One region of the Austwickia chelonae genome, then DNA from elsewhere that is predicted to be linked to it. Evidence: riboswitches for the same ligand, from Rfam matches in the RefSeq annotation. Region 1 holds a riboswitch; the other holds the start of a gene.
What was found. Region 1 has a riboswitch for cobalamin ahead of DX923_RS12290 (ABC transporter substrate-binding protein). Riboswitches for the same ligand answer to the same signal wherever they lie in the genome.
Positions count from the first base shown of each region.

Region 2: linked by a shared signal. The riboswitch ahead of DX923_RS12925 (hypothetical protein) and the one ahead of DX923_RS12290 (ABC transporter substrate-binding protein) in region 1 are both predicted to bind cobalamin.

Region 1 is NZ_CP031447.1:2,776,578-2,780,765, forward strand. Features, by position in the region: gene DX923_RS12275 (DUF969 domain-containing protein) at 1-32, shown strand, start outside; gene DX923_RS12280 (DUF979 domain-containing protein) at 29-997, shown strand; gene DX923_RS12285 (DUF2891 family protein) at 1,044-2,144, shown strand; adenosylcobalamin (AdoCbl) riboswitch at 2,168-2,314, shown strand; gene DX923_RS12290 (ABC transporter substrate-binding protein) at 2,372-3,601, shown strand; gene DX923_RS12295 (FecCD family ABC transporter permease) at 3,598-4,188, shown strand, end outside.
Region 2 is NZ_CP031447.1:2,922,841-2,927,028, forward strand. Features, by position in the region: gene cobF (precorrin-6A synthase (deacetylating)) at 1-357, opposite strand, end outside; gene rocD (ornithine--oxo-acid transaminase) at 458-1,708, opposite strand; cobalamin riboswitch at 2,069-2,188, shown strand; gene DX923_RS12925 (hypothetical protein) at 2,272-2,784, shown strand; gene DX923_RS12930 (MDR family MFS transporter) at 2,736-4,188, opposite strand, start outside.

The DNA of each region.
Region 1 (4,188 bases):
CGGCGACCGCCGCCCCGGAGGTCATCCGATGATCCAGGTCGAATGGTTGTACTGGCTGGTCGGGGCGTTCTTCGTCGTGCTCGGCGGGCAGGCTGCGATGGATCACAGCGTTCCCCGGCGGCATCTGTCCGGGCTGTTCTGGATCTTGCTGGGCCTGGGTTTCTGGTACTCGACCTTCGTGGTGGCCAAGACCGCTCCGGCGTGGGTCCTCGGGGTGATCGTCATCTCGATGGCGGTCTTGGCCGGGATGGGGCTGCCCCACAAGGGCGCCGACAATTCGACCACCGACGAGGAACGGAAGGTGTTCGCGCGGAGGTTCGGGAACAAGCTCTTCCTTCCTGCGCTGACGATCCCGTTCGTCACGGCGATCTTCGCGACCGTACTGATCGACACCCGGATCGGTGGCCGACTGCTCCTGGAGAAGGGGTCGGCCACCATCATCGGCCTGACCATCGCGAGTCTGGCCGCCTTGGCCGTGGCCGCAGTCCTGCTGCGTCCTAAGTCTCCGGCGGTTCCGCTGCACGAGGGGCGACGCCTGCTGGGGCACATCGGCTGGACGGCGGTGCTGCCGCAGATGTTGGCGACCTTGGGGGTGCTCTTCCAGGTGTCCGGGGTCGGCAAGGCCGTCGGCGAGGTCGCCGGAGGTCTGCTGCCCAAGGGGTCGGTGCTGGCTGCAGTGGCTCTCTACTGCGTGGGCATGGCCGCCTTCACGATGGTCATGGGGAATGCCTTCGCCGCTTTCCCGGTGATGACCGCAGCCATCGGGTGGCCGCTGCTGGTGCAGCACTACCAGGGTGATCCGACGGTGATCTTCGCGGTGGGCATGCTGGCCGGTTTCTGCGGAACCCTCGCGACCCCGATGGCCGCCAATTTCAATCTCGTCCCAGCGGCCTTGTTGGAGATGAAGGACCAGTACGGCCCGATCAAGGCCCAGCTCCCCACCGCTGTCGCCTTGTTGGCCTGCAATATCGGGATCATCACCGTCTTCGCCTTCTGACCCTGCCCCGCCACGGTCCGACTCCCTTCTGCCAAGGAGCTCCCTCATGATGACCGATCGACTCCGGCGCCAGGCCGCACCTTGGGCTGCCATCGCCTGCGACGTCCTGGAGACGCCTTTCCCCTATGCTGCCGCGCACCTGGCTGACGGCCCCGAGGACTGTGAGGTGACGCCGTGGCGGTTGCATCCTGCCTTCCACGGCTCGCTGGACTGGCACAGTTCGGCGCACATGCAGTGGTCCTTGGTGACCTTGTTGACCGTCGCACCGGCCTGCCTCGACGACGACCTCACCGACCGGGTGGTGCGCCTGTTGAACGGCCGGTTGTCCAGCTCGGCGTTGGCCGCCGAGGCGGACTATCTCCTCGCCCGCCCCAATTTTGAGCGCCCCTACGGGTGGGCGTGGGCGGCGATGCTCTGCGCAGCTCTCCACCGCTGCCCTCGTCCGGAGTCGGCAGCCTGGTCGGCCGCGGCACATCCGCTGGCTGTGGCGATCGGCGAGCTGGTGCCGAGCTGGCTGGACAGGCAGGTCTTCCCGGTACGGCACGGGGTGCACAGCAATACCGCTTTCGCCTTGTCCTTGTTGCACCGGGCGTACACCGGTCTGGAAGACACCGGCACGGTAGCAGTGGTGCGTCAGGGCATCCTCGACTGGTACGACGCGGACGACGACCTCGACACCCGTTTCGAGCCCAGCGGGCAGGATTTCCTCTCCCCGGCCTTGTCCGAGGCCGAATGCCTGTTGGGGATTCTGCCCGAGGAGCAGCGGGCTGATCGTCTGGCCCGGTTGTTGCCCGGGTTGGGTGCTGGCCGGCACGCCCATCTCCTGGAGGTACCGCCGGTGCTCGACGGGACCGACGGCCATCTGGCCCATCTGTACGGGCTGGCCTTGTCCCGATCGTGGCAGTTGCGGACGCTGGTCGAGTGGCTGCCCGAGCAAGCGGCGGCCGACGTCCAGGCGGGGGCTCGTCGTCAGGTGGAGGCGGTGATTCCGGTGATGACCGGAGGACATTTCATGGCGACCCACTGGCTGGTCTCCTTCGCACTGTTGGGCGAGCTGGCCGACGACACCGACCAAGGACGAACAATGACCACTCCTCGACGCCGCCGAACAAGGACCATCGGCCCTAACCGAATATGCCCGAGATGAGATAATCGCGCTACTACTAGCGATTTCGCCTGTAGTGACCTGTCACGAGCGAAGTCGGCGAGATTCCGACACTGTCCCGCAACGGTGATACCTCCTGGTAGAGGGTAAGTCCGGTCGCCTCGTGGCAGGGACGACCGTGTCAAGCCCTCGAAGGAAGGGCCGGTCCGCTTACCTCATCGCAGGTATACAGACGACACTCCTTCGTGGGCCCACCGAAGGAGTGGCCCATGCCCGCCCCGCTGTTCTTCCGCCGTACCACCACTGTTGCCGCGGTCGCGGTGACCGCGCTGCTCCCCACATCCTGCAGCCTCTCCACCGACCACCGCGCCACCGGCTCACCCGGCCAGGACCGCGGCTGCATCACCGATTTCGACCCGGAGAAGGACTACTACCCGGACAAGGTCGTCTTCGAGGACGCCACCAACGTGAAGGTGCAGTACAAGAAATCCCACAAGATCGTCACTGTCGCCCAGCCAGCGCCAGGAGCTCCGCCGCAAACCTATGTCCTGGTCCGTTGCGGAGCACCAGCCCCAGAGCTGACCGGCGACCTGGCAGGAGCTCGCAAGTTCTCCATTCCGGCGAAGAGAGTCGCCGCAGCTTCCACCACCCAGGTGCCCGCCTACGATCTCCTCGGCAAAGTCGATGCACTCGTCGGTGTCGGTTCCGCAGACAAGTTGGCCCCTGGCACCGTCAAAGAGGCCGTTGATGCCGGACGCATCAAAGGCTTCAAACAGGACGGCGTCGATATCAGCGCTGAACAGGTCGTCTCATTGAAACCTGATCTGTACGTCACCTCTGGCACCAGTAAGTCCAGCGACGTCAAACTAGCTGAACTCGGCGTCCCCGTCGTCGCAAATGCCGAATGGCTCGAAAAAACTGCCCTCGGACGTGCTGAATGGACGAAGTTCACCGCGCTCTTCCTCGACGAGGAGAAGAAAGCCACTGAGGTCTATGCCAAGATCCGAGCCGACTACCAAGCCGTTGCTGAAAAGGCGAAATCTGTCGCCTCACGCCCCACGGTCCTTCTGGGCTCAATGTCGAGAGGAACCTGGTACGCCACCGCGGCGGACAGCTATGTCGCCAACGAGATCAAGGACGCAGGGGGCGACTACATCCTCCAAGAGGTAGCCGGAACCGGTAGTAAACCACTAGATCTCGAGGTAGTTCTCGGCAAAGGATCGCAAGCCCAGTTCTGGCTGGGTGCCACGCATTCCTCCCCGTGGAAGAGCCTGGCCGAACCGGTCAAGGACGATGCTCGCCTCGGCAACCTCGAAGCCGTCAAGAATGGCCGTGTCTGGACTTTCACCAAGCGGATGACGCCCGGCGGCGGCAACGACTACTGGCAATCCGGCGTGGTTCGTCCTGACCGTGTGCTCGCCGATCTGGTCGCCATCTTGCACCCCGAGCTGATGCCCGGACATGAATTCACCTACTACGAGCAAGTCCCCAAAGCATGAGCCAGAGCATCGCCGAAAGCATGAAGGACGTGAGCGACACCGAATACCCAGACCGCAGCGACCTGTCAGACGGCACCAGCCCTGCACACGACCGACCCCTGTATTTCGGGCTGTGGTGGCGGTTCACCGCACTACTCACCCTACTCGTGGTCGCAGCATTGGCCGGGATGGCACTGGGGGCACTACGTATCCCCCTGGGAGATCTAGTGAGCGCCCTAGCTGGCTCCCGCGACGATCTGGTGACCTCGACGGTGCTCTTTGACATTCGTATCCCCCGGACCATCACCGCGATCCTGGTCGGCGCGGCCCTGGGAGTCACCGGCCTGCAGATGCAAACGCTCTTCCGTAACCCTTTAGCCGATCCCTACGTCCTCGGGGTCTCCTCTGGAGCAGGCCTCGGAGTCGCCTTCGTGGTCCTTCTCGCAGGGACCTCACGGTACGCAGCTTCACTGACCTCAGGTCTCGGCCTGACCGGCGACATGGGACTGATCATGGCGTCCTCCGCCGGATCCGCAACCGTCATGCTGATCGTCCTGACAGTCGGGCGTTTCCTCCACTCATCAAACACCCTGCTGCTCCTCGGGGTG
Region 2 (4,188 bases), 150 kb from region 1:
CTCATACAGGCTGGGGTCCCCCCAGACGAGGAAGCCTCCGGTCTGGCCGTCGGCGAGCGCCTCCGAGACGGCCTGCCCCCACCGGTCGAGGCGTTGTTCGCGCCAGCGGGTGACGGCGGCGTCGTAGTCGGGGGCTGATCGCCAGGGCCGGGGCGGGTCGCGCAGTTCGACGACCTGGAGAGGGGTGGTGCGATGGCGGGTGATGAGTTCGCGCCGGATACGGACGGGTTCGTCGAGATCGGCTTCTTTGAGCACGACGAAGAGGACGTCGATGGTCTGGATGGCGCGGACGGCTTCGAGGGTGACCCAGTCGGGGTCGCCGGCGCCGATCCCGATCAGCAGCATCGTCCGGTTCACGGTGTGCCCGTTCTGGTGCGATGGTGTCGGAGGCTCATCGTGTTCCCTTCGTCCCGTGGTGGTCCGAGGCTCATGCTAGAGGTGTCTTTGTCGGGCGGGTTCAGGCGGCGGCGAGGACGGCGTCGAGGGCGTCGACGATCTGGGAGATCTCGGTGGCGGTGATGGTGAGCGGTGGGGCGATCCTGAGGGTCGAGCCGTGGGTCTCCTTGACCAGGACGCCGTGTTCGGCCATCTGCCAGGCGGCGTGTTTTCCGGTCATGAGGCCGGGGTCGATGTCGATGCCTGCCCAGAGTCCGCGGAGGCGCACGGCAGTGAGTCCTCGGCCGAGGAGTCGGTGCAGTCCTTCGCGGAGGAGCGGTTCGAGTTCTTTTGCGCGTTGTTGGTATTCACCGGTGCGGAGGAGTTCGACGACGGCTGTGCCGACGGCGGCGGCCAAGGGGTTGCCCCCGAAGGTCGAGCCGTGGGATCCGGGGGTGAAGACGCCGAGGACATCGGTGTCGGCGACGACGGCGGATACCGGGACGATCCCCCCGCCGAGTGCTTTGCCGAGCAGGTAGGCGTCGGGAACGACGTCTTCGTGGTCGCAGGCGAAGAGGGTTCCGGTGCGGCCGAGTCCGGATTGGATCTCGTCGGCGATCATCAGGGCGCGTCGTTCGGTGCACAGGCGGCGGACTCCTCGGAGGAAGCCGTCGGGTGGGATGACGACGCCGCCTTCGCCCTGGATGGGTTCCAGGAGGACGGCGACGGTGTCATTGTCGATGGCGGCGGCCAGGGCGTCGAGGTCGCCGTAGGGGACGATGCGGAAGCCGGGGGTGAAGGGCCCGAAGTGAGTGCGGGCGTCGGGGTCGGTGGAGAAACCGACGATGGTGGTGGTGCGTCCGTGGAAGTTGCCGTCCATCACGATGATCGTGGAGCGTTCGACGGGTACGCCTTTGGCGACGACGCCCCAACGGCGTGCCATTTTGAGGGCGCTCTCGACTGCTTCGGCTCCGGTGTTCATCGGAAGCACCATGTCTTTGCCGCACAGGTCGGCCAGTTCGCGACAGAAGGTGCCCAGGCCGACCGAGTGGAAAGCCCGGCTGGTGAGGGTGAGTTCGTCGAGTTGGGCGTGAGCGGCAGCCAGGAGGGCCGGGTGGCGGTGGCCGAAGTTGAGCGCCGAGTATCCGGCGAGGGCGTCGAGGTATCGGTGCCCGTCGATGTCCTGGACCCAGACGCCCTCGCCGCTGGCCAAGACGATCGGCACGGGTGAGTAGTTGGGGGCGATCCAACGGTCTGTATCGGCCAGATGGGTTGCGGTGCGGGGGCGCTGCCGTTCACGGCGGGCGATCGGGGTGGCGGGCTGCTCCAGCATTCCAGGGCTCCTGTCACGGGTGACGTCCGAGACAGCACACCGTGGTCGCCCGGATGGCCGACCGTTCCCGGTGTCCCTGCCTCGGGGACCGATGGGGTACCGACAGCTCCAGGCGACCGGGCTGAGACCGTCGGGGACGGGCATCACCGTTGCGGGACAGCGCCGGGTTCTCACCGGCTTCGCTGGAGGGTCGGCGGGTCGTCGGTGACGACCCGGGCACACGCTAACACTTGGGTGGGCTGCCTGGCCCGAACGAAGAGACTTCTCGTGGAAGGCAGCTGCGGGGCGTGACACGCAGGTCGGTGCCGGTTGATGCCGGGACGTGCCCGGATCGCCGGTGTTACTGTGACGGCGACCGCACTGCCGCGGTTGTCGATCGTTCAGCGAAGCCGGTGAGAATCCGGCGCTGTCCCGCAACGGTGATGCCCGTGCTTTCCTGGCAGGCTCAGTCCGGTCGCCTGACGGTCGGCCCACATCGACCCTCGAGGCCAGGGGGCGGGTGACGGCGGCATCGCCGCACGGTCCCTTCTTGCGCCTCGGGACGCTACCGAGGAGCTAGCGAGATGACCGAAACCATCGCCAGTACACCCCCGCTCACCTTTCCCGATCATGGCTGCCCGGCGTCCGTCGTCCGGTTGTGCTCTCACCATCGCGGGCAGAACGCCCTGTGGCAGGCCGGGACGATGAAGTACTTGATTCGCCACGACCGGATGGAGAGCCGGCGCCGTGAGCAGAAGGGCTGGATCGATGCGGCTCTCGTGGAGGAGACCTTCGAGTTGGTGATCGTGCGGGACGACCTGGGCGACCCGGTCGCTGCTCTCGACCTGGTGCGAGACGAGCACGGTCGGCTCTGTGTCACCCAGCGTGCTTTGTTGGACAGCCCGCGGAACCGTCGGCTGTTGGCGGCGGCAGCGGCGCGAGTCGTCGGCGCGGCCGGGGACGGCGTCGTGAATGTCCGTGGCGCGGTCGTCGCGTCGGCGCTGACCCAAGAAGGCTGGTCGGTGTCGGGCTACGCCGGGGACGACTACTACACCTGGTCTTCGGGGGCGATTCCCCCGGAGGTGTCCGCTCGTTGACCTGGGCGTCGAGTCAGGTCGACGAGGAATGCCGCGGTCAGGGCACTGTTGACCGCCGACAGGCTGTCGAGGTCGACGGCGGAGTGGCGTTCGGTCACCAGCGGTTCCACGGTGCTCAGGACGTGGTCCTCGTCGAGTTCGGCGGCCGCCGCGGCGAGGGTGCGTTGCAGCTCTGGGGAGAGCACCCCACCGGGGCGTTCTCCGGCGGCGGCGACCTCGGCGGCATATTTCTCGGATCGAACTACGAGCTCGTGGTCTTCGGTGGTGAGCATCAGCGAGGTGCGGTCGAGCAGGGCGATCCCGCGGTCGAGGCTGCCTTCGCCGAGATCTTCCACGGCGCGGACCAGGTGGGGGTGGGTGCCGCGGCCGGACTGTTCGGCGAGGAGCCTCAGTTGCAGCCCGAGCAGTCGTTCCTTGGTACGGGAGGCCGCTGATCCGTGCCCCAGGGGGACGGCGAGCAGGTCACCTGCGGCGGACCGTCCCATGGTGTCGAGGAGTTCGCGTCCCTGCCCCTCGTCGGTGTGCACGGTGTCGCGCAGCGGGGTGGGGGTGATCCCCAGGGTGAGCAGCAGGGTGAGCAGGGCCAGGGGGAGGCCGGTGAGGAAGACGGTGTGCAGCGAGTCCGACAGGCCCCAGCGGACGGCTTCGGCGATCGCCGGTGGCAGTTTCTGCAGGGTCGAAGGGTCTAGCACGGATCCGGCGTTGACGCCGGTGAGACCTTGTCTGGGGGTCTGCGTGGGCAGGTGGGAGGCGATGGCTTCGGGGAGGCGGGTCGTCATGATGGTGCCGAAGACGGCGACACCCACGGTGGAGCCGACATTGCGGAAGAACTGCACCCCGGCGGTGGCGACGCCCAGGTCGGCGCGCATCACGCTGTTCTGTACGACCAGGGTGTACACCGGGTTGCAGGCGCCCAGGCCGATACCGATGACGGCCATCGCGGCGGTCAGTTCGAGTTCGCCGGAGGTGCGGTCGAGGCGGGCCAGCAGCAGATATCCCAGCGTGACGACGAGGACGCCCAGGACGGACAGTTCCTTGTACCGGCCGGTGCGGGTGATGAACATCCCTCCGACGATGCCCATCAGCACCAGGGCCACCATGAGCGGCATCAGGATCATCCCGGAGTTGGTGGCGCTGACGCCGAGGACGCCCTGGGCGTACACCGGGATGTAGATGATGGCACCGAACATGATCATCGACAGCACGAAGGAGGCCAGCACCGACAAGGCGAAGGAGGAGTTGCCGAAGAGGTGCAGCGGCAGGATCGGCTCGTCGCTGCGGCGTTCGAGGGCGATGAAGAGCAGGAGCAGCAGCGTCCCGATGACATACATGCCGATGATCCGGGTCGACCCCCACGGGTAGGTGGTCCCGCCGAGAGTGGTGGCGGTCAGCAGGAGTACCAGG